DNA from 2 places in the Brenneria tiliae genome. Region 2 is predicted to be linked to the other one. Evidence: predicted binding sites of a transcription regulator. Region 2 holds the regulator's gene; the other holds the start of a gene.
The links. Region 2 encodes PurR, which represses purine synthesis genes. Its sites were predicted from a motif close to CANGCAAACGTTTGCNTG; they were not measured.
Positions count from the first base shown of each region.

Region 1: a site for PurR is predicted at 6,930-6,947, ahead of MFP24_RS12940 (NCS2 family permease). Genes of this name have one in related genera too.

Region 1 covers NZ_JAKPCB010000098.1:99,469-111,192, reverse strand. The annotation lists gene cbpA (curved DNA-binding protein) at 1-486, shown strand, start outside; gene MFP24_RS12975 (chaperone modulator CbpM) at 492-794, shown strand; gene pfkB (6-phosphofructokinase II) at 849-1,796, opposite strand; gene MFP24_RS12965 (EAL domain-containing protein) at 2,048-2,776, opposite strand; gene MFP24_RS12960 (EAL domain-containing protein) at 3,425-4,078, opposite strand; gene MFP24_RS12955 (hypothetical protein) at 4,350-4,508, shown strand; gene cspA (RNA chaperone/antiterminator CspA) at 4,754-4,972, shown strand; gene lpxP (kdo(2)-lipid IV(A) palmitoleoyltransferase) at 5,349-6,272, shown strand; gene MFP24_RS12940 (NCS2 family permease) at 7,055-8,404, shown strand; gene MFP24_RS12935 (dipeptidase) at 8,788-9,795, shown strand; gene MFP24_RS12930 (ABC transporter substrate-binding protein) at 9,814-10,887, shown strand; gene MFP24_RS12925 (ABC transporter ATP-binding protein) at 10,909-11,724, shown strand, end outside.
Region 2 covers NZ_JAKPCB010000090.1:10,155-21,878, reverse strand. The annotation lists gene MFP24_RS04865 (MliC family protein) at 119-430, opposite strand; gene anmK (anhydro-N-acetylmuramic acid kinase) at 548-1,660, opposite strand; gene MFP24_RS04855 (outer membrane lipoprotein) at 2,002-2,469, shown strand; gene slyA (transcriptional regulator SlyA) at 2,611-3,048, opposite strand; gene MFP24_RS04845 (DUF1289 domain-containing protein) at 3,218-3,457, opposite strand; gene gloA (lactoylglutathione lyase) at 3,703-4,110, shown strand; gene rnt (ribonuclease T) at 4,221-4,892, shown strand; gene MFP24_RS04830 (Grx4 family monothiol glutaredoxin) at 4,998-5,348, opposite strand; gene MFP24_RS04825 (C40 family peptidase) at 5,680-6,435, shown strand; gene cydH (cytochrome bd-I oxidase subunit CydH) at 6,533-6,622, opposite strand; gene purR (HTH-type transcriptional repressor PurR) at 7,000-8,031, shown strand; gene cfa (cyclopropane fatty acyl phospholipid synthase) at 8,362-9,522, shown strand; gene MFP24_RS04805 (riboflavin synthase subunit alpha) at 9,585-10,220, opposite strand; gene MFP24_RS04800 (MATE family efflux transporter) at 10,528-11,724, shown strand, end outside.

The DNA.
Region 1 (11,724 bases), on a different contig from region 2:
TTGCCGGTTTATGACGAGCTGGGCCGCCAAACGAAAGAAATTACCAAAACGCTGAATGTGAAAATTCCGGCGGGCGTCGGGAATGGCGAACGCATCCGTTTGAAAGGACAGGGGAGCGCCGGCGTCGGCGGCGGGCCGAACGGTGATTTATTTTTGGTTATCCGCATTGCTCCGCATCCGCTGTTTGATATTGACGGTCAGGATCTGCATATCGTGGTGCCGCTGGCCCCGTGGGAAGCGGCGCTGGGCGCCACTATCGAAGTGCCAACCCTGACGGGCAAGATTGCGCTGACGGTGCCGCCCGGCAGTCAGAGCGGCAGGCGGTTGCGGATTAAGGGTAAAGGGTTAGTCAGCAAGAAAGGGGCGGGCGATATGTACGCCATCCTGAAAGTGGTTATGCCCCCGAAACCTGATGAAAAGGCCAGCGCCCTGTGGAAACAGTTGGCCGAGCAGGCTGCGTTTAATCCTCGGGATGGATGGGAGTAAATATGATGGCTGAAGAAATGACATTTACCGTGGTGGAACTGTGTCAGTCAGTAAATATCTCTCAGGACGAACTGATTGAAGTCGTCGGGCTGGGCGTTATTGAGCCGCTGGAGCGGGATAAACCGCGCTGGGTTTTTGATTATGATGCGGTGAGCTGCCTGCGGCGTGCCCGGCGGCTACAGGCCGAGCTGGATCTGGACTGGTCGGGCATTGCGATGACGCTGACCCTGCTGGACAGAATCGACGAGCTCAAACAAGAGAATGAGCAGTTACGCCGGCATCTTGATCGCTTTTTGCTCTCGTCATAACGCGTTAACGGGGCTGAAATCTTTATTGCTCAGCCCCAGCAGGATTGACCCCATTCAGGCGGATAATGCCTTGCTCTGGCAAATGTATTCGTACAGGCGCTGCGTATCCTCTTTCGCGCACAGACGCGTGCCGTGGTTCAGCGTCGCCGCTGTCCCGGCGGCGACGCCATAGCGCACCATATCGCCCAGCCCGGCGCCGGCAGCCAGCTTTAATGTCATGGCGCCGACCATGCTGTCCCCTGCGCCTACGGTGCTCATTTTTTTCACCGGCGGCGGAACGGCCTGAATGCAGTTTTTACCATCGATTGCCAATGCCCCCTGTGGACCCAGCGACACCACCACCCGCTCAGCCGCGCCTTTGCGCACCAGTTCGGCCGCCGCGTTATAGACGTCATCCGGGCTTTCCAGCGGGTGTCCGATCAGGGCCGACAGCTCATTCTGGTTAGGTTTCACCAGCGCCAGTCCCCCCAGTTGCAGGCAGGCTTGCAGTGCGGCGCCGGAGCTATCGACAATACAGCTTAATCCGCCTCCCTGAGCCTGCTTCACCAGGTGGGCCAGCTTATCGACGTCGCAACCGGGCGGCAGGCTGCCGCTGATGACCAATAGCGAATCCGACGGGATCTTCAATACCCGCTCGGTCAACTGGTTGAACTCGCTTGCGGTCAGCCTGGCGCCGGGCATCACAAAACGGAACTGTTCACCGCTATTATCGGCATGAACGTGCAGGTTCTGTCGCGTCCAGTCCTGCGTGTGCAGCGTTTCGGTTGCGACGCCTTCCTGTTCGAGCAACTCGGCCAGATGCTCGCCCGTGGGACCGCCAATCGGAAAAATTGCCCGGGCTTTTCCCCCCAGATGGACAACGGCCCGTGCAACATTAATGCCGCCGCCTCCGGGTTCGAACACCGGAGCCGTGCAGCGTAGTTTTCCTTCAGGGTAAATTCTGGGCGTGGTTGTGGCGCAATCCAGAGAAGGGGCAAGGGTGAGCGTAAAAATCTGCGGCATAGTATGTCCTCCATTCAGATTTATTAATATTTATTTGATTTTAATGGTATTTAATATTATTCGATAGGCTCAATCCTGTTTGATGAAAAGGCGTTCCGTCAGCCGTTTTATCTGCGAGACGCGTTATGCTGATTAATTGATTATGGAGGAAAAACGCTTAAGTTTCCTGCAGATTGCAGTATGACGGGTATGTTCTGATTGAACAGCTGCGGATAGCGAACGGCGGACAGTGGAAAGAAAAGATTTACACATCATGTGCGCCATGGCGGTCGCGTGCTGGCTTGCGTTGGCAATTCCGGTAAGTTATCGAGCAGGTATGTCGGGTAAATGTTTCCTTGCATCCCCTCTATTCCACTGCATTTCAAATACTCATATTCTGCATAGTCCTGTACGCCGTCAATAATGACGCCGCGACAAAATTTTTTCATATTTTTTACCAGCACCGGGAAAATATGATCTTTGCTGCTTTTCATCATCTCTAAATAAAAATTTTTATCCAATTTTATATAGCTGAAAACTGACTGGGTAACGGCATAGAGGCTGGCGTTGCCTCTGCCCAAATCATTCAGCCAGAGCGGATAGCGTTCGTGCAATTTCGCCAGCAGCGGATTGCGCTTCCCATCGTTAAGATTTGGGAACATTTCATCTATTTTCAAATGGATAAATGGGGAGCTGTCCAGTAAATCACTCAGGAAGCGATCCTGTAGTAGGAAAGTCGCCGTGACGAAATCGATGTTTACGGTTACCAGGACGTCGTTATCAATGAAGTATGAGCGTTTCTCTGAAATACATTCCAGTTGTTCAATCAATAAAATTTGCTTTTCTGACGGGCTCATGGCTTGAATGCGTTTTTTGGTACTCAGCCATCCATCCTTATCTCGGGCAAGCAATTCCATGGCGAACATTTTGTACTGGCAATTATAAATAGGCTGGGTAACATAGTGCCACCTGCCGTTTAAGTCTAATACTGAATCTACCATCTTCCGACTCCCTGTTTACGAAGGTGCGGAATATTATTGATCGATCAGTAAAACTGATCAATATATCCTTATTAATTGCTTAAAATGATTGATTGGCCGATCGATCCGACCCGTATTGATAGGCTATGCCGTTGAATAGTATTGAAAAATTTTGTTTAGTGCAAAATTAAACGGGGGAGTGATTTGAAAGAAAATATTATTTATCAATATATAATTTCACCAAAGCAAAATTTTTTACATTGAACTGTTATGCCGCGGAGTCTGCTGCAACAGTTTATGGTTTGCGGCCCATATGTATTCAAAAAGAATAATTTGCCCGCGAAGTTTCAGGGGGCGCTAAACAATAGCGTATCAAATGTACAGATGGCCTGGTCGATTTTTGATGTCGTCAATCCTGTGCGCGCAACGTTTTTACTACCCGGCGCAAAAGTGACCGTCAGGCTGTCTGGCCGATGGGCGCGGCGGGTCAGTTCCGGGAGCAGTGCGATTTCCTGCCATTGCTATGGCACGGTAATAGTCATTATCTATGCAACCTTCGTTTTCTCATTTTCCGTTTTTTTATTAATTTATCTTTATTTATATTTTTACGGTGTTTTATGAAGGAATAGATAGTGATTAAAGTTGATACTAATAATATGATCGGTAGGCTCATTTTTTTAATATTGGTAAATTATCTAATCTATAGCTCGGGTAAATATGCCCTTGCATTCCGTCTATGTCGCAATTTTTTAAAAGGAAATATTCCGCATTGTTTTGTACTCCCTCGATAATGACGCCTTGACAGTATTTTTTAATGTTTGATATCAGTACAGGTAAGGTATATTCCTTTCCGTTTCTTATCATTTCCCAGTAAAAATGCTTATCCACCTTGACGTAGCTGAATGTAGACTGGCTGAGCGCATAGATATTGGCGTTTCCGCTGCCAAAGTCGTCCAGCCACAGCAGGTAACGTTCATAGAGTTTTGCCAGGAGTGGATTACGTAGCCCATCACTAAGGTTCGGGAAGTTTTCGCTTATCTCCAGACGAATAAAGGGTAAATTATCCAGTAAATTCCTGATATAAGAATCTCGGGACAAAAACATCGCCATGGCGAAATCAACGTTTACCGATAGCAGTATGTCGTTATCTATAAAATAGCATTGCTTTGTTGTAATCGATTCCAACTGATCCACGAGTAACGCTTGCTTTTCAGATGAACTCATCTGCTGAATGTATTTTTCCGAATACAGCCCCTGATCATTGAAACGAGTAAGCAGCTCCATCGCGAATAGCCGGTTCCGGCAACTATAGATGGGTTCCATAACATAGTGCTTCTTAGCATATGAGATTGACTCGACGGCCATCATAATTCCCTGTTTGGCTCTGTTTGGAGCATTATTGATCGATCGCTAAAACTGATCAATATAATTATATTGACCTGATAAAACGATTGGTTTATCGATCAATTCTGGCTATTTGATAGGTTAAAACTTTGATCATTTTGAAATATTCTGGATGAGGCCGATTACGGCCTGAATTTCTCCGCGCCTAATCGGCACGCTGGTAAGATCAAGGACGCGGTGAGGGGAGAGTGTGGTTAATTCGATGGGACGGGTTGAAAGCGGCGCTGTTTTGACGCGGGCCGCGGATATCGCCACTGGAAGTATCGGCGAGATGGCTATGACTGATAAGATCAGGATGATTGCCTTGATTAAGGCGTTCGCTATTATTCCTGTCGGCCTGAAGCAATAAAGGGATAATCAAGATTCTTTGCAAGAAAGGCTTGCTATAAAAATTCGTTCGTGCGTTAATAGCTTCAACGGCCTGGAATGCAGACCTATTTATGAAAGACATTGTAATTAAGCGGTTCCTAGTTCAAGCGATGCACCCAATCTCTTATCCGACGAATTTCCTTCTTATAAGTGCCCATAAGTAATCACTGTTACAGACCATCTCCGCCCTATAGTGGCTATCTAAATATATAAAGGAAATTCTCTATGTCTAATAAAATGACTGGATTGGTAAAATGGTTTGACGCTGGTAAAGGTTTTGGTTTCATCACCCCGACTGACGGCAGCAAAGACGTATTCGTTCACTTCTCCGCCATCCAAGGCCAGGGTAACGACTACAAAAGTCTGGACGAAGGCCAGAAAGTGGAATTCAGCGTTGAAAGCGGCCAGAAAGGCCCATCAGCAGTGAATGTTTCCGTAATCTAATGGTCTTCCGCCGATGAATCTTACCTGGCTTTAGCGCTTTCGTCCGGTTCATCGCTGAAAACACCTGATTATGCATTAAGCCCCGCAGATATTCTGAGGGGCTTAATTATTTCTATTATTACTACTCCTATCCTTATTCCGAATCGAGTATCATGTCCGCAGCTGTTGCCGATTGGCAGGTGGGACCTGAATACTTCTCATGCCCCTTCCAAACCTGCTTTCCCTGCTTTGGCTTTAACCATAAAGACCGAGGCGGTTAGACTGAATTTCGTGCAAGACGGCAACTATTATACGGTAGGTAGTGTCATAGTCGATGTTACGTGCAGGAGTGCTTTCTTTATGCGGTACGCGCTTTGAACACTTAAAGATGAGTCTCATGAGAATTAAACAAACATTTACCAGGGGTTTCCTCCATCCTCGCTACTGGGCCACATGGTTCGGTCTCGGCTTCCTGTTTCTGCTGGTGCAACTTCCCTATCCGCTGCTGATGAAAATCGGCAGCAGCGTCGGCCGTTTTTCCCGCTTTTTTCTTAAACGCAGAGTGGCGATTGCCCGGCGTAACCTTGAACTTTGCTTTCCCGCTATTTCTGTTGCGGAGCGGGAAGCGATGATCGTCAATAATTTCTCCTCGCTGGGGATGGCGCTGGTGGAAACGGGTATGGCCTGGTTTTGGTCGGATCGCCGTGTTCGTCACTGGTTTGATGTGTCGGGACTGGAAAATTTACAGCAAGCCTGCGCCAAAGAGCGCGGGGTGATGGTGATTGGCATCCACTTTATGTCGCTGGAGCTGGGCGGCAGGGCGATGGGGCTGTGCCGGCCGCTGATGGCGATGTATCGGCCGCATAACAATAAAGTGATGGAGCTGGTGCAAACCTGGGGCCGCTCCCGTTCCAACAAGGCGATGATCGATCGTAAGGATCTGCGCGGCATGGTGCGCGCGCTGAAAGGCGGCGAAGCCGTATGGTTTGCTCCGGACCAGGACTACGGCCCGAAAGGCAGCGTTTTCGCGCCGTTCTTCGCCGTGAAGAAAGCGGCGACCACCAGCGGCACTTTTACCATTGCGCGTTTGGCCAAGCCGGCGATGGTCACCACGGTGCTTATCCGCAAGCCTGACGCTTCCGGGTATAAGCTGGTGATTCAGCCTGAGTTGCAGGATTATCCGTATAATGACGAGCAGCAAGCCGCCTGTTACATGAACAAAGTGATAGAAAAGGAAATCATGCGGGCGCCGGAGCAATATCTTTGGCTGCATCGCCGTTTCAAAACCCGCCCCAACGGGGAAGTCTCGCTTTATGCCTGAGAGGGTTGCGGGCTGCGCGGCACTTCGGCGCTGGCGAACGCCGTTATAGCGGGATCCGGCGCCGGTGAGTGACGCAGCGGTAATCTGGCCGGGCGGCAATCACCCGGTACGATTAACGGAAAATGGCGAGGGGGTTGCTACCGCAGTAGGTTTTGCCCAACGCTTTTAATAGCTTATTGATTTTACGGACAATATTCATCTTTATCCCCTTCACGTTTGCTGTTCTCAGAGGTTGAAAGTACCAAAGCTTACGCTGGTGTTTTCAAATATGGCGATGATTTTTTTCAGCAGTTTCATTTTGCGGATTCCTCGTTAGCGAATTTATTTCTGTGATTCTCGTCACGTTTTAAAGCATACTCGAGTTGATATGGCCGGTCAATTTTTTTGTGATGTCAGTCACAAAAAATGAACGCCGAGTTTGCTTGAAGTAAACTGCCGTTTTGATTCATTCCGTCGTCCATCAAAACCTTTCCCCGTTCGCAGTTTCTCTCCCGCCGATCTGCCGACGCCGTTTTTTTATCAGCGGAATGGCTGGCGTGCGTTTATGCGGCAACTATAGGTAAATAGTGTTGATTAGCAGTTGAAATGGACGCCGGGGAAGCAGGATAATCGTTTGCTTCGCATAACCTGGCTCAATTTTGTGGTTTTGCATCGCACGAAGTAATCGTTTGCGTGCACGGCCTTATGGTTCATGGTGCGTCGGCTGACGCATGCCCGGTGCAAGGCCGGGTGAACGGAACCGCATTGACCTTAATAATGATGACATCTCAGGGGATACCACCATGTCAAATACCACTCGTCAGGCGGATAGTGCGCTTGATGCATTTTTTAAAATAACGCAGCGCGGCAGCAACGTGCGTCAGGAAGTGTTGGCTGGATTAACCACCTTTCTGGCCATGGTTTACTCGGTGATTGTCGTACCGGGCATGTTGGGCAAAGCCGGCTTCCCTCCGGCGGCGGTGTTTGTCGCCACCTGTCTGGTTGCCGGGGTGGGTTCATTGCTGATGGGGCTGTGGGCCAACCTGCCGCTGGCTATCGGCTGTGCGATTTCCCTGACCGCCTTTACGGCGTTCAGCCTGGTATTGGGTCAGCAGATCAGCATTCCGGTGGCGCTGGGGGCGATTTTCCTGATGGGGGTGCTGTTCACCGTTATTTCCGCCACCGGGATCCGTACCTGGATCCTGCGTAATCTCCCGCTGGGGGTGGCGCACGGAACCGGGATAGGTATCGGCCTGTTCCTGCTGATTATTGCCGCCAACGGTATCGGGCTGGTGATTAAAAATCCGATTGAGGGCCTGCCCGTCGCCCTGGGAGATTTTACTTCTTTCCCGGTTATCATGGCGTTGCTGGGTCTGGCTGCCACCATCGGCTTGGAAAAGCGCCGCGTTCCGGGCGGTATTTTGCTGGTTATCATCGTGATTTCCATTATCGGCCTGATCTTCGATCCGAACGTGAAATATCAGGGCTGGTTTGCCTGGCCGACGTTGACCGGCGAGGACGGGACGTCGCTGATCTTCAGTCTGGATATTATCGGCGCGTTGCAGCCAGTGATATTGCCCAGCGTTCTGGCGCTGGTGATGACGGCGGTGTTTGATGCGACCGGAACGATCCGCGCGGTTGCCGGCCAGGCGAATCTGCTGGATAAGGACGGACAAATCATCAATGGCGGCAAAGCGCTGACCTCCGACTCCGTCAGCAGTATTCTTTCCAGCCTGGTGGGGACTTCTCCGGCGGCGGTATATATTGAATCCGCGGCGGGTACCGCCGCGGGGGGGAAAACCGGTCTGACCGCGACGGTGGTCGGGGTGCTGTTCCTGCTGATTCTGTTTTTGTCGCCGCTGTCCTATCTGGTTCCCGGCTATGCCACCGCGCCCGCGCTGATGTACGTCGGTTTGCTGATGCTGGGCAACGTGTCCAAACTGAACTTTGACGACTTCGTAGATGCGATGTCGGGCCTGGTTTGTGCGGTGTTTATCGTGCTGACCTGCAACATCGTGACCGGTATTATGCTGGGCTTCGGTTCGCTGGTGCTGGGGCGTATTTTCTCCGGCGAATGGCGCAAGCTGAATATCGGCACCGTGCTTATCGCCGTTGCGCTGGTGGCGTTCTACGCCGGCGGCTGGGCGCTGTAATCCGGCGCGCATGCGGGGGACGTCGTCCCCCGTATAACCTTATACCTCTCCCGCGTTTTTCCTGATTTCCCCGCTATCCCGAATCTGAATTTCGTCACCGGCATCGTGACGCCGATATCCAATATGTAATCATAATGTTTTTTATTTGGCTCATAAGCTAAGCGAAATTTATAATTAACAAATCACATAAAAGGTGGCTTAGAATGCAAATAATGAATAGTAAATAAGGGTTAATAATGGTGGATGAGAGAATCTAATATTAATAAAGCTATCGGCGGGATTTATTTTCCCCGTCAGCGGGAAATAGCTTTTTCGCATCTTGAACGTCAATTCCACTGAGTCCGTATCAGAAACTAATCGTATTATATTCAGGTGATAATTTTATGAGCGCCAGGCAATTACACCAGCGGGCCAGGGTTATCGACGGCTTGCAAACCAGCGAATGGACGCGTGAAAATTTTATTGAAATGCGCGCCGCGGGTTTGACCGCGGTTAATTGCTCCTCCGTGCTATGGGAAAATTTTCGTGAAGGGATTGCCTATGTCTCGCAGTGGAAACGCCTGCTGCGCGAGAACAGCGATTTAATCCGTCCGGTGAAAACGGTGGCCGATATTGCCGCGGCCAAACGGGAAAATCGCACTGGGATCATTCTTGGCTGGCAAAACACCTCGCCGCTGGAAGACAAGCTGGACTATATCGAAATTTTCAAGGATCTGGGCGTCGGCGTGATGCAATTGACCTACAACACCCAGAACTACTCCGGCGCGGGGTATCTGGAGGAGCATGACGGTGGATTGACCGGGTTCGGCAAGGAAGTGCTGGCGGAAATGAACCGCGTCGGCGTGCTGTGCGACTTAAGCCACGTGGGCGATCGCACCAGCGCCGATGTGATTCAACGCTCACGCGCGCCGGTATGCATTTCCCATGTGCTGCCGCGGGCGCTGAAGGACGTTAAACGCAATAAGCCCGATGAGTTGCTGCAAGGCTGCGCCGAAAACGGCGGGATAGTCGGCATCAGCCTGTTTGCTCCGGGGCTGGCGGCAGGCAATGACGCCACCATTGAGGATTATCTCGATGCCATGAGTTATGTCATTGAACTGGTGGGGGAAGATCATGTGGGCATCGGTACCGACTTCTCTCAGGGCCGTCCGCGGCCGGGACCGTATTTGCTGTGGGCCAATCGGGATAAGGGCACCGCTCGCAAGCTAACCGAATTTGGTTCGGTAAAAATCAATAAGCCGCAGGGAATTGCGCGTATCAGCGATATTCCCAACCTGACCGAGCGCATGTTTGCCCGCGGCTGGCGGCCCGAACTGATCCTGAAACTGCTGGGCGACAACTGGCTGCGAGTGCTTGATGCGGCATGGCGGCCCGCGGCTGACGCGGTTTGATTAATCTGAGGCAATCCAATGAAAAATACCTTATCCCGCTTTTCATTATTAAATATGGCCGCTGGCCTAAGCGCCATCGTCTGCTGCGCGCTGATTTCCGTTTCGGCCCATGCGGAGGAGCGCGGGGTGGTTAATATCGTCGGTTTCTCCGGCGTATTTGCCGATAATTATAAAAAATTCGTTATCGAACCCTTTAAAGCCAAATATCCTCATATCGAGGTGAATTACCAGCAAAGCAAGAATTCGGCCGAGTCTCTGGCGTTGCTGACGCTGCAGAAAAATAATCCCAAGATAGACGTGGCGCTGATTGATGTGGCGGTGGCGATCCGCGCCAATAAACAGGGCTTATTTGCGCAGCTCGATCCGAACATCGTCGGCAATTTAAAAGATATTCCCGCCTGGGCCAATATTGACGCCAACCGCACCATCGCCTTCTCCCAGGATAACCTGTCCATTCTGTATAACACCGATAACGTCAAACAGCCTCCGCTCAGCTGGAACGATCTGGCGGATAGTCGGTACAAAGGGAAAATAGCGGCGCCCCTGGCGGATACCCGCGGGGTGATTCTGCTCCCCATTCTGACCAGACTGCAGGGCGGCGATTACAAACGGAGTATTGAACCGGGTATTAACCTGCTCAAGCAAATCGCCCCGAATGTATCCACCTGGGATCCGGCGCCGGACTGCTACGCGGTGATTCAGAGCGGCGAGGCGGATTTGGCGATCTGCTGGAATGGCCGGGCGCAATATCTTCACGATACGCAAGGGGGCAAAATCGGCATCGCCTTGCCGAAAGAAGGCAGCATCGGTCAGACCAACACCATTAATCTGGTGAAGGGCTCCGCGAATGCCCATGCGGCTCAGCTGTTCGTCAATTACGCCATCGGCGCGCAGGCGCAGACCCTGTTTGCCGAAAAGAGTTTCTACGGACCGGTGAATCAGGCGGTGACGCTGCCGGACGCCGTCGCCGAACGAATCTACGGCAGCAAGGAGGCGCAGGCGGCGCAAATGTCGCTGGACTGGCCCTGGGTGGCGGAACAATACGCGCCGTGGATCCAGCGGATTCGCCGCGAAGTCATAGCGGTTAACTGATTTGATGCCGACAGGGTTTATATGTCTGATTTCCATGTTGTGGTGGACGATCTGGTAAAAACGTATCCGGGTTGCGCCGCGCCGTCCGTCGACCACGTCAGCTTTTCGCTATCCCAGGGGGAAATGCTGGCGCTGCTCGGTCCCTCCGGCTGCGGCAAGACGACGATTTTACGCATGATCGCAGGGCTGATAGAGCCGGATGCCGGCGCGATAAGCCTGAACGGGCGGGATATCTCGGCCATTCCCGTTTATCAGCGCAATATCGGCATGGTTTTCCAGTCATATGCGCTGTTCCCGCATATGACCATTGCCCAGAATATCGCTTTTGGTCTGGACGCGCGCGGGGTGGGCCGCACGGAACGGGATGAGCGCGTCAGGAAAGCGCTGGATCTGGTGAAGCTGAACGGTTTTGGCGATCGCCGCGTCGGCCAGCTTTCCGGCGGGCAGCAACAGCGGGCGGCCATTGCCCGCTCGCTGGTGATTGAACCGGCGCTGCTGCTGTTTGATGAACCGCTATCCAATCTTGATGCCAAGCTGCGCGATGAGATGCGTGATGAGATCCGCGACATTCAGCGGCGCACCGGCGTTACCGCTATTTTTGTCACTCACGATCAGGATGAAGCGCTGTCGATGGCGGATCGTCTGGTGGTGATGTCCGACGGCCGTCTGGAGCAAATCGGCACCCCGGGCGATATTTTCGACCGTCCGCAAAGCGACTTCGTGGCCCGCTTTATCGGCAACGGCAACTTTTTCTCGGCGCGCATAACCGCGAATGGGGAGGCTGAAATCGCCGGGTTAGGCGCCATTCGCCTTGCCGGCGAGACGGTGCCGGGCGAG
Region 2 (11,724 bases):
AGAGGAGATGAATCTCGTTATTCTGCGCCCGTACCCGCAAAATCTCAATCGCCGGCGACACCATCGGTCGTTGTCGGGTCAGCATCAACCCGAGCAAAAACGCCGCGTTACAGCTCGCTCATCGCAAAACGCAGTCATCAACGATTACCCGTTCGCCGCGCTGGATAAAGGCGTGGTTTCCCTTGCTCCAGAAAGTGTAGTTTCCATCGCTGAATCTTGCGCCGGAGGCAGAGGGGATCTGCGGTAGGGTGTGACGTTCTCCGTCCAGCAGGAAAACGACCTGTGACGCCGATTTATCGTCCTGCCGCATCGTTACCGTCAGCGGCATGGTGCCGCACTGATAAGACAGGGTGTTAACCGACCGTTGATGACCAAAATAGCTGCATCCGCTTAATAGGACCAGCACCGCCCCTGTCAGCAGTGATTTCATTATTCTTCTCCCGTTGTTGCCGATAGCGGTGAAACGCGCGACGCGCGGACGGCATCGACGCTTTCGCCGCGTTCAGTGTAGCAACAGGCCGGTCGATGACATCTCAGCAAAATCCGATTAGTCGATCGCGGCGGGGTAAATCGCCCCCAGCACCGTTTCCCGGCTGGCGCCGGTAACGGATGGCAGATTTCCCGGCAAGCCGGATAGCGTGCGGGAAGCCAGCCAGGCGAACGCCAGCGCTTCCATATCATCGCCGCTGACGCCGAATTCATCCGTCGGGCCGACTTCAATACCGGGCAGCAGGGCCGAAAGCCGCGCCATAATCAGCGGATTCCGGGCGCCGCCGCCGCACACCAATAATCGTTCGCAGCCGCCGGCCAGCAGAACCTGATCGGCAATACTGACGGCCGTGAGTTCAACCAGCGTGGCCTGAACGTCCTGAGCCGGGATCGGCGGCAGCCCGACCAGTTTTTTCTCCAGCCAGCCCAGATTAAAGTATTCACGCCCGGTGCTTTTCGGCGCCGTCAGGGAAAAATAGGGATCGGCCATCATTCGCCGCAGCAACTGCGGTTCAACCTGCCCCGCCGTGGCCCATTTGGCGTCTTTATCGTAGGGTTGCGCGCAATGACGCCAGATCCAGGCGTCCAGTAGCATATTTCCCGGACCGCTATCATAGCCGCGCACGGCGGCCCCCGGAACCAGCAGCGACAAATTGGCGATGCCGCCGATATTCAGTACGATGCGGCGCTCGGTCGGGTGCTGCAGCAGCGCGTGATGAAACGCCGGCACCAGAGGCGCCCCCTGCCCGCCGTAAGCCAGATCGCGGCGACGAAAATCGCCCACGGTGGTAATGCCGGTCATGGCGGCAACGCGGTTGTTATCGCCGATTTGCAGCGTACAGCCCGCCGTGCCGTTCGGCTCATGCCAGACGGTCTGCCCGTGACAGCCGATGGCGGTGATATCCCGCGCATTCACTCCCGTCTCTTTAAGCAATGCCAGTACCGCCTCGGCGAACAGGATCCCCAGGCGGGTATCCAACTGCCCCAGTGCGGACAGCGTGACCTGCTGTCCCTGGCACATGCCCAGAACGGCCTTTTTGATATCCTGCGGCAGCGGGTGGCTATAGCTGGCCTGCTGCGCAACTGTGTATTCATCAATAGCCGCCAGCACCACGTCAATACCGTCGAGGCTGGTGCCCGACATCACACCGATATATCTGCCTGATCTCATTTCATGACCTTTTCCCCGCAGGGTAAAGAAAACTAACAATTAAACATGGGTCCGGGATAAAAATAGCATTTTAAAGCACTGAATTATTATATTTTTTATGTTTTGTTATCGCGGTTGAATTTTTGTTAAAAATGTGGCCGGGTGATGAGGTGCAGTATAGCAAAAACCGGGACGGCGGATTTTTCTCTCCGTTTACCATCAATTTAAAGACACTATTATATTCTGCAAAAAAGAGTAAAAAGAGTGGAATGGAACATTAAGCCAGACCATAATTTAACCGTATACCATCGTCGGCCGAGGCAGAGCCAACCCGACATATCGCCATTACAGGAGTATTTATTATGATGAAGCGTTTGCTTGTGGTTACCCTAGCTGGTATCACCCTGGCTGGTTGCGCCAATACCAGTACGCTTTCAGGAGATGTTTACAGCGCATCCGAAGCCAAGCAGGTGCAAACCGTCACCTACGGCACCATCGTATCAACGCGTCCGATACAAATTCAGGCGGGTGAGGACTCCAACATCATCGGCGCGCTTGGCGGTGCGGTTTTGGGGGGCTTTCTGGGCAACACCGTCGGAGGGGGATCCGGCCGTAGTCTGGCAACGGCCGCAGGCGCGGTTGCGGGTGGCGTAGCCGGTCAAAGCGCTACGGGCGCGCTAAATCGGACTCAAGGCGTGGAGCTGGAAATCCGTAAGGATGACGGCAGCACCATTATGGTGGTTCAAAAACAGGGCGACACCAGATTCAGCGCCGGGCAACGCGTGGCGATGGCCAGCAACGGCCGCAGTATTACCGTTTCTCCTCGCTGATTCCTGACCATAATCACCACCCGCACGGTGGTGATTACCATCAATAATCATTACGTTGTTGTTAAAAATGTAGCAAAAATATAACCAACAAGATCGTCAAAGACTATTTCTTATGCCGCAAAGACGGCGATGAAAAATGAACTAAGACTGGCTCTCATGTAACGCCAGTATATTTTTTTCCAAACGCGAAATCAGCAAGGCCAATTCATCGACCTGTTCAGGAGTGATGCCGAATAGAATTTCGTTACGGGTGCGGCTAACTACGTCATTGACCGCCTGTATGATCGGTTCCGCGGCTTCGGTAAGCATTATAAGCTTGGCGCGTCGGTCGTGTGAGCACACATGTCGGGTAATCAAACCCTTATCTTCCAATTGATCCAGCGTTCGGACCAATGAAGGCTGTTCGATCCCTATCGCTTTCGCCAGTTGAATCTGCGACTGACCGGGCGGAAGATGGTAGATATTATGTAGCGTCACCCAATGCGTTTGCGTCAGTTCCAGCGGTTTTAGCCGATGATCAATTAGTGCGCGCCAAACTCGCACCAAACGAGCTAAATCAGATCCTAATGGCAATTCCATAAACTCTCCTTATAATTAGCATGCTAAGTTATATCCCTGGATTGCAATCAACTCTGATTTATAAAAATGGAAAATGATTTTTATTATTTTGAATAATGAGATTCTACCAAATAAACGGATGGTAAAAATGATCTCGGGCTTATTTTATTCAGTGACCGTTTAGAGAGCGTTAAAATAAAGACGGCTGCCGCGACTCCGCGGGCGGCTCTGATTTCCCGCTGCGCAACTGGCGTTTCATCCGTTGCCGGCACAAACGCAGCACCTCCTGTTTCTGCACGTCGCTCATCTGCCCCCAGCCAAAACGCTCATTGCGGCTGCGAAAACAACCGCGGCAAAAACCTCGCTCATCAGACTGACAAACGCCACGGCAAGGATTGGGAACAGCAAAGAGTTCAAGTTGCTCAGGCACCGCGCCTCCTTCTACCACCCCGTTTATTGAAGCCTCGATCGCTCTCGCTGGCAAGTCTTTGCTGACAGTAACAGATGAAATAATTAGATAGCCATTGTAATTAAAGGGGATTTTCCTACGTCATCGTTCTGCCTGGCCGGCAATGGCTTGGACTCGGCATAGCTACAACGCTATACTTCTTATCCGTTAGCTTTTTTTCGCCATGTTGCCGTTCATCACGGCGGCCAACCGAGGAAATTAAAATTATGCGCCTACTTCACACCATGCTGCGTGTTGGTGATTTACAACGCTCAATCGACTTTTATACCAACGTGTTGGGTATGCGCCTGCTGCGCACCAGTGAAAACGCGGAGTATAAATATACCCTGGCATTCGTCGGTTATACCGAGGAAAGCGAAGGCGCGGTCATCGAGTTGACTTATAACTGGGGCGTAGAGCGTTACGATCTGGGCAATGCGTATGGTCATATCGCCCTGGGGGTGGATGACGTGGCCGCCACCTGCGATCGCATCCGCAAAGCGGGCGGAAATGTGACCCGCGAAGCCGGCCCGGTCAAAGGCGGCACCACGATTATTGCGTTCGTCGAAGATCCGGACGGTTATAAAATCGAACTGATAGAAAAATCTCAATCCGGCCAGGGGCTCGGCAATTAATCAATCTCGGCGGGCGCCTGATTGGCGCCCGCCGGATTCCCGCGCATACTGCATCTCTCGCCAAAATTTGCCATAATACGCGCTGTATTTTGTTAAAGATTAAGAGACTAATGGCTGATAATAATGACCTGAACGCCCTGAGCGGTCGTTTCCGTGGGTTTTACCCGGTGGTGATCGATGTTGAAACCGCCGGGTTTAACGCCAAAACCGATGCCTTGCTGGAGGTCGCAGCAATAACATTAAAAATGGACGCCGAAGGTTGGTTGCAGCCGGATGAAACCTTACATTTCCACATTGAGCCTTTTGAGGGCGCAGTATTGGAACCCGCGGCCCTGGCGTTTAACGGCATCGATCCCGGCAACCCGCTACGCGGCGCGGTCAGCGAATACGAAGCCCTGCATGAAATATTCAAGGTCGTGCGCAAGGGATTAAAAGATCAGGGCTGCAACCGGGCCATTATCGTGGCGCATAACGCGACCTTTGATCATGGCTTTATCATGGCCGCCGCCGAACGCTGCAGCCTGAAACGCAATCCCTTTCATCCTTTCGCCACCTTTGACACCGCCGCGCTTAGCGGGCTGGTCCTGGGACAAACCGTGCTTGCCAAAGCCTGTATCGCCGCGGGCATCGCTTTTGATTCCAGCCAGGCGCATTCCGCCCTCTACGACACCAATCAGACGGCGCTGCTCTTCTGTGAACTGGTCAACCGCTGGAAGCGCATGGGCGGATGGCCGCTCGCGTTGGATGAAAATCAACCGGCAGCCGCCTCCGCGGCAAGCTAAGCCCGCTGAAAAAAAGAGAGGGTGGCTTGCGCTCCCCTCTCTTTTCGTTATGCAGGTTTCGTTATACGGCAGGCATCGCGCTTGTACACGCGACTCCAGGCTGGCTTACTCCTGATCCTGCTGCTGGGATTTGTATTTATCCGCCGTCTCTTTAATCAGCGGCTGCAGCTCGCCGCGCTGATACATTTCAATAATGATGTCGCAGCCGCCGACCAGCTCACCGTCGACCCACAGTTGGGGAAAAGTCGGCCAGTTGGCATACTTGGGCAACTCGGCGCGGATATCCGGGTTCTGCAGGATATCGACATAGGCAAAACGTTCGCCACACGCAGACAACGCCTGTACCGCCTGGGCGGAAAATCCGCAGCTTGGCAATTTAGGTGAACCTTTCATATACAGTAGAATCGGGTTTTCAGCGATCTGGCGCTGAATCTTTTCAATTGTCGTTGTCGTCATTCTCTCGCTTCCTCAAACCTTTAGGATGGCTAACGTCACTTTCTTTACATCAGATGAGCCATTACGGCGCCATCCACTCAACGTTATTGTACCGAGGGCGGCAGCCACAAAAAAACGCTATTTTTTATGTGGGTATATTTTCGCCGCGGTGCGGGCCTTATGGGATGAAATTCACGGCGGCAGTGACGATAAATCCACCGAAAAAACCACCATTAACTTTTTTTCACTATTTTGTATGAAGAAAAGAGAGATTCCCACTGTTTTATAATGCCGTTTTCGGGAATACTGTGCGCCATTGGCGATTTAAGGACTATTACCGATCGTTGCTATCATGCGCTTATTTACCGGCCTCTTTATATTATGTTTCAGCCCCCTGTTGGTGAATTTAGCGCAGGCGGCGCCTTATACGCCGAATTCGGCGCCGCAAAAATCCGCGCTGAACGGCGCGCAAGCCAATGCAGGCGCCGATAAGGCTAAAACACCCCGCGCCGCCAAGCATCAACGGCAGCAGGCGTCGTCAAGAACGACGGGCGGCACGCCGGCGCTGGTGCGAAAAAACCTTAAAAAATTGCCGCCGGAAACCCGCCACAGGCTTTACTCCGCACGCTCCAAAACCAAAGCCGCGCTGCAAGACAAAACGGGAACAGGACTGGCGCTGAGCGAGGCGCATAAAAAACGCTATCAGCATGCCAAATTAACGGCGATGAATAAGCTGATGGGCCAGATGGGTAAACCTTATCGCTGGGGAGGCGCATCGCCGTTCACCGGCTTTGACTGCAGCGGTCTGGTTTATTACGCCTATAAAGACGTGGTCAAAATCCCTATCCCGCGCACGGCGAATGAAATGTACCACCTGCGCGACGCGGCGCCGATTAACAAAAACGAGCTGGAGAGCGGCGATCTGGTGTTCTTTCGCATCAACAAGCGCGGCGCGGCCGATCACGTCGGGGTTTATCTGGGAGAGGGGAAATTCATTCAGTCACCGCGTAGCGGCGCGGATATTCGTATCAGTAAATTGAACGAGGATTACTGGCGGGAGCACTATGTCGGCGCACGCCGCGTGGTCACTCCCCAGACCGTTCGCTAACCGGCTCGGGGTCAGCGCCTGCGCGCAAATAATGCGGACGGGTTTTACGCTTAAAACCCGTCCGCGAAGATAAAAAAGAGGCTCGGCCCAGGGCCGGTTAATTCAGTACGGCGGTAAAGCTAAATACGATGATCATCGCCAACGCACCAATGGTGGTCAACAACGACATCTTCAGGTCAGTATCCATAGGCGTCTCCTTTTTTGCGCACACCCATTATCAAAAGAAAGTATCGACCGTCCTGGGAAGATTCAACCAAACTTCAGGGTAAAACTGCATATCACGATTGCCAGTCTTCCATAGTTTGAGAAAAAAATCTCATACCGGCGTCTCGCTAATAGTATAAATTACCGCTTCCACTTTTGCGGCAAATCGGACAAAATCCGCTGTTTGACGACACGCCGCGTATTGGTCGAACAACGCCAGCCTTGCCCCTTCAGGTGTAACATTCGGCATTCTCCTTCTGAAACCCTGTTTTTTTTATCTGGGAAGAGAACATTAAACGCAGGCAAACGATTAACAATATACTTACGACTGTAATAAGTCGTTTCAGGAGTCATTTTTACATGGCAACGATCAAAGATGTGGCAAAACGTGCTGGCGTTTCTACCACAACCGTATCGCACGTGATCAACAAAACACGTTTCGTCGCCGAAGAGACCAGGGCCGCCGTCAGGACGGCAATCAAGGAATTACACTATTCACCCAGTGCCGTCGCCCGCAGCCTTAAAGTCAATCACACCAAATCCATTGGGTTGCTGGCGACCTCAAGCGAAGCCCCCTACTTCGCTGAAATCATCGAAGCCGTCGAAAACAGCTGTTACGCCAAAGGCTACACGCTGATTTTGTGTAACTCACATAACAATCTCGATAAACAGCGCGCCTATCTTTCCATGCTGGCCCAAAAACGCGTCGATGGCTTGCTGGTCATGTGCGCGGAATACCCGCCTGAATTGCTCGCCATGCTGAAAGACTATCGCAACATTCCGATGGTGGTCATGGACTGGGGGCAGGCCCACAGCGATTTTACCGATACCATTATTGATAACGCTTTTGAGGGCGGCTATATGGCGGGCCGCTATCTTATCGAGCGCGGCCATCGGGATATCGGCGCCATTCCCGGCATTCAGGAACGGAATACCGGCAGCGGGCGCTATCTTGGATTTTTAAAAGCGCTGAAAGACGCCGATATTCAGATTCACGATGAATGGATCGTTCAGGGAGATTTCGAGCCCGAATCCGGCTATAAGGCGATGCAGCAGATTCTGGCGCAGAAACATCGGCCGACGGCGGTGTTCTGCGGCGGGGATATTATGGCCATGGGGGCAATCTGCGCCGCCGATGAGCTGGGGCTGCGCGTTCCCCAGGATATTTCGGTCATCGGATACGACAATATCCGCCACTCCCGCTTTTTCACCCCGGCGCTGACCACCATCCATCAGCCCAAAGAACGGCTGGGGCAATCGGCTTTCGCCATGCTGCTGGACCGCATCACCAGCAAGCGGGAAGACGCGCAGACCATTGAGGTTCACCCTAGCCTTATCGAACGTCGTTCCGTGGCCGACGGTCCATTCCGCGATTACCGTCGTTACTCCTGAGAACGGAAACGCACGCCACGCCAACAATGCTTCGGCCAATTTATACTTGTACCTTGGCCGAAGCAGTCATAAACTGATCAGCAGTTTTTAGCACAACAATCATAAATTATCTTTTCACTATCCTTTGAGTGTTCAGCGCATAGGGAGTTTGCGTATTTATCTTAAGGATAAGTGCCTCTACGTGTTTGCGTACCGGCTTTTTTCTCTTCATTTTCCTCTGATATCCGGAGGGTAGACGATGGGTGATCCCACCGATACACCGCTTAATAGGTAATAATTGTCTATGCTTTCCTTGCGGGTACTTCGCGAGCAGCAAGGTAGGGAGAAGTTATGAGTTCATCATGTGTAGAGGATGTCGAGGAACTGGGTCGTCATCATACGTCCTGGTTCCAGATTGTGCGTGAAATGCTGGACATGGCCGATGTCAAAATCAACGGTTCCCGCCCTTTTGATATCAAGGTCAAGAATCCTGATTTCTTTAAACGCGTATTGCGCGAAGGATCATTGGGATTGGGTGAAAGCTATATGGACGGCTGGTGGGAATGTGAGCGGCTGGACGTTTTTTTCCATCGCATACTACGCGCCGGACTGGATGAAAAAATACCTCACCATCTGAAAGATATTTTGCGCGTCGCCGCCGCACGGCTGATGAATCTGCAATCCAAAAAACGCGCCTGGATAGTCGGCGAAGCGCATTATGATCTGGGTAACGACTTGTTTTCGCTGATGCTGGACCCCTATATGCAGTACTCCTGCGGCTACTGGAAACAGGCATCCACCCTGGAGCAGGCGCAGGAAGACAAACTGGAGATGATCTGCGAAAAGCTGCAGCTTCAGCCAGGAATGACGCTGCTGGATATCGGCTGCGGCTGGGGCGGATTGGCGGAATTCGCCGCACGCCGGTACGGCGTCTCCGTTTGGGGCGTCACTATTTCCAAAGAACAGCAAAAATTAGCCCAGCAGCGCTGCAAGGATCTCGACGTCACGATTTTGCTGCAGGACTATCGCGATCTGGATATGCAATTCGATCGGGTGGTTTCGGTGGGCATGTTCGAGCACGTCGGACCGCGTAACTACGACACCTATTTCCGGGTGGTCAGTAAAAATCTTAAGCCGGACGGGTTATTTTTACTGCACACCATCGGCGCCAAAAAAACCACCTCCGAAGTCGACCCGTGGATTAATAAATATATTTTCCCCAACGGCTGCATTCCTTCCGTACAACATATCGCCCATGCCAGCGAACCCTATATGCTGATGGAAGACTGGCATAACTTCGGCGCCGATTACGATCGCACCCTGATGGCCTGGCACCAGCGTTTCCAGCAGCATTGGCCGGAAATTTCCGATCGCTATTCCGCGCGATTCCGCCGTATGTTCAGCTACTACCTTAATGCCTGCGCCGGCGCGTTCCGCGCCCGCAATATTCAGCTGTGGCAGGTGCTGTTCAGCGTTAACGGCATCGAGGGCGGCGTACGGGTTCCGCGCTAAAATAGCAAACCGCCCCCCGCAAGCCGGACGCTTATCCAACCGGCGGGGGGCGGATTTACGCGTTACGCCTCGGGCAGCAGTTCGGACGCCTGTCGGCCGGCCAAGACCCGTTCCACCGTATCTACCACCGCCTGTGTCTGCGGATCAATTTCGATATTCACCCGCTGCCCCAGGCGCCGCTGTCCCAGCGTGGTGCGGTGCAGCGTCTCGGGAATCAAATGCACGCAGAAACGGTTGCGGGTAACTTCACCAATCGTCAGGCTGATCCCGTCAATGCCGATAAACCCTTTATGCAGCACATACTTCATCAGCGATTCGTCCGCCAGGCGGAACCAAATCTGATGGTTATTTTCTGAAACCAGAATCTTCACCACTTCCGCGGTACAGATAATATGACCGGACATAATATGCCCGCCGATCTCGTCGCCATATTTCGCCGCCCGCTCCAGGTTGACGGTATCGCCTGGGGTAATATCCCCCAGATTGGTCAGCCTCAGGGTTTCTTTCATCAAATCAAAACTGACGCGGTCGCCCTCCACCGAGGTTACCGTCAAGCAGCAGCCGTTATTGGCCACCGAAGCGCCGGGAACCAATCCCGGCAGTAATTCGGGCGGAAGTTGCACCACATGGGTACGGAAATTTGCTTTTTCATCGATGGACACCACCGGCGCGGTGCCTTGAACAATACCGGTAAACATCAGGCTTGCCTCTTAAAACGGTGTAAAGGAATAGCTGTCGGGCGATACCGCCGACGCGCGCATCGCTGATTGAAATAGGTCGCTATCATGCAGTGTGCCCCATATAAAGCTGAAAACCAAACCCCATTGCCAATAATCGCCGGGCATATTCACCGCAATGATGTCCACCGCTAATTTATTCGCCGGCAAGCTGGTTTACTTCTGGCGAGTCGTTACAATATCAACCTTATCGCTATCGGCAATATCATTGTTTTTATCCAGGTTTAATTATCCCGCTATCCGGTTGGTCAATTCAAGGAAGGTGTTTGTGCAGAAGTACCTGTCTGAAACGCGTAAGTTATTGGCGCTAGCGGTTCCTGTCATCATTGCGCAAGTGTCTCAGACATCCATGGGTGTGGTGGATACCATTATGGCCGGCGCCTACAGCGCCACCGATATGGCGGCGGTTGCCGTAGGCACCTCTATCTGGCTGCCCGCCATCCTGTTCGGTCACGGATTATTGCTGGCGCTGACGCCGGTGGTGGCCCAGTTAAATGGTTCCGGCCGCCGCGATCGTATCGCACATCAGGTTCGGCAATCCTCCTTGCTGGCGCTGGCGGTTTCCCTGTTAACCATGCTGGCGCTTTATCAGGGACAGCATATTATCCGCCTGATGAACAATGACTCGCCCGAACTGGTTGAAAAAGCCATCGGCTATTTACACGCCCTGCTGTGGGGCGTACCTGGCTACCTGTTCTATCAGGTTTTACGCTGCCAGTGCGAGGGCCTGTCGAAAACCCTGCCGGGCATGATTATCGGGTTTATCGGATTGTTGATTAACATCCCCATTAACTACATTTTCATCCACGGCAAGTTCGGCATGCCGGAACTGGGCGGCGTGGGCTGCGGCGTGGCGACGGCGTCCGTTTACTGGATCATGCTGCTGCTGATGGCGGCCTATACCAGGCGTGCGGTCTGGCTGCGCGATATCAGGTCGCCGCAGCGATTCACACCGGACTGGCACACGCTGAAGCGCCTGTTTAGTCTCGGCCTGCCCATTGCGCTGGCGCTGCTCTTTGAGGTGACGTTATTCGCCATCGTCGCGCTGCTGGTTTTACCGCTCGGAGTGGTGGACGTCGCCGGTCATCAGATCGCGCTTAACTTCAGCTCCCTGATGTTCGTTCTGCCGCTTTCCGTGGGTATAGCCACGACAATACGCGTCGGCCACCGACTGGGAGAAGGCTCGGTGGACAATGCCCGCATTTCATCGTATATGGGACTGCTAACCGGCGTGGTACTGGCATTCTGCACCGCAATTTTCACTACGCTGCTGCGCGAGCCCATCGCCCTGCTTTACAACCAGGAGCCGGCGGTGGTGGCGATGGCGTCGCAGTTGATGCTGCTGGCCGCCGTTTATCAAATATCCGATGCGATTCAGGTTATCGGCAGCGGCGTACTGCGCGGCTATAAAGACACCCGCTCGATCTTTTACATAACCTTTACCGCCTATTGGATGCTGGGGCTG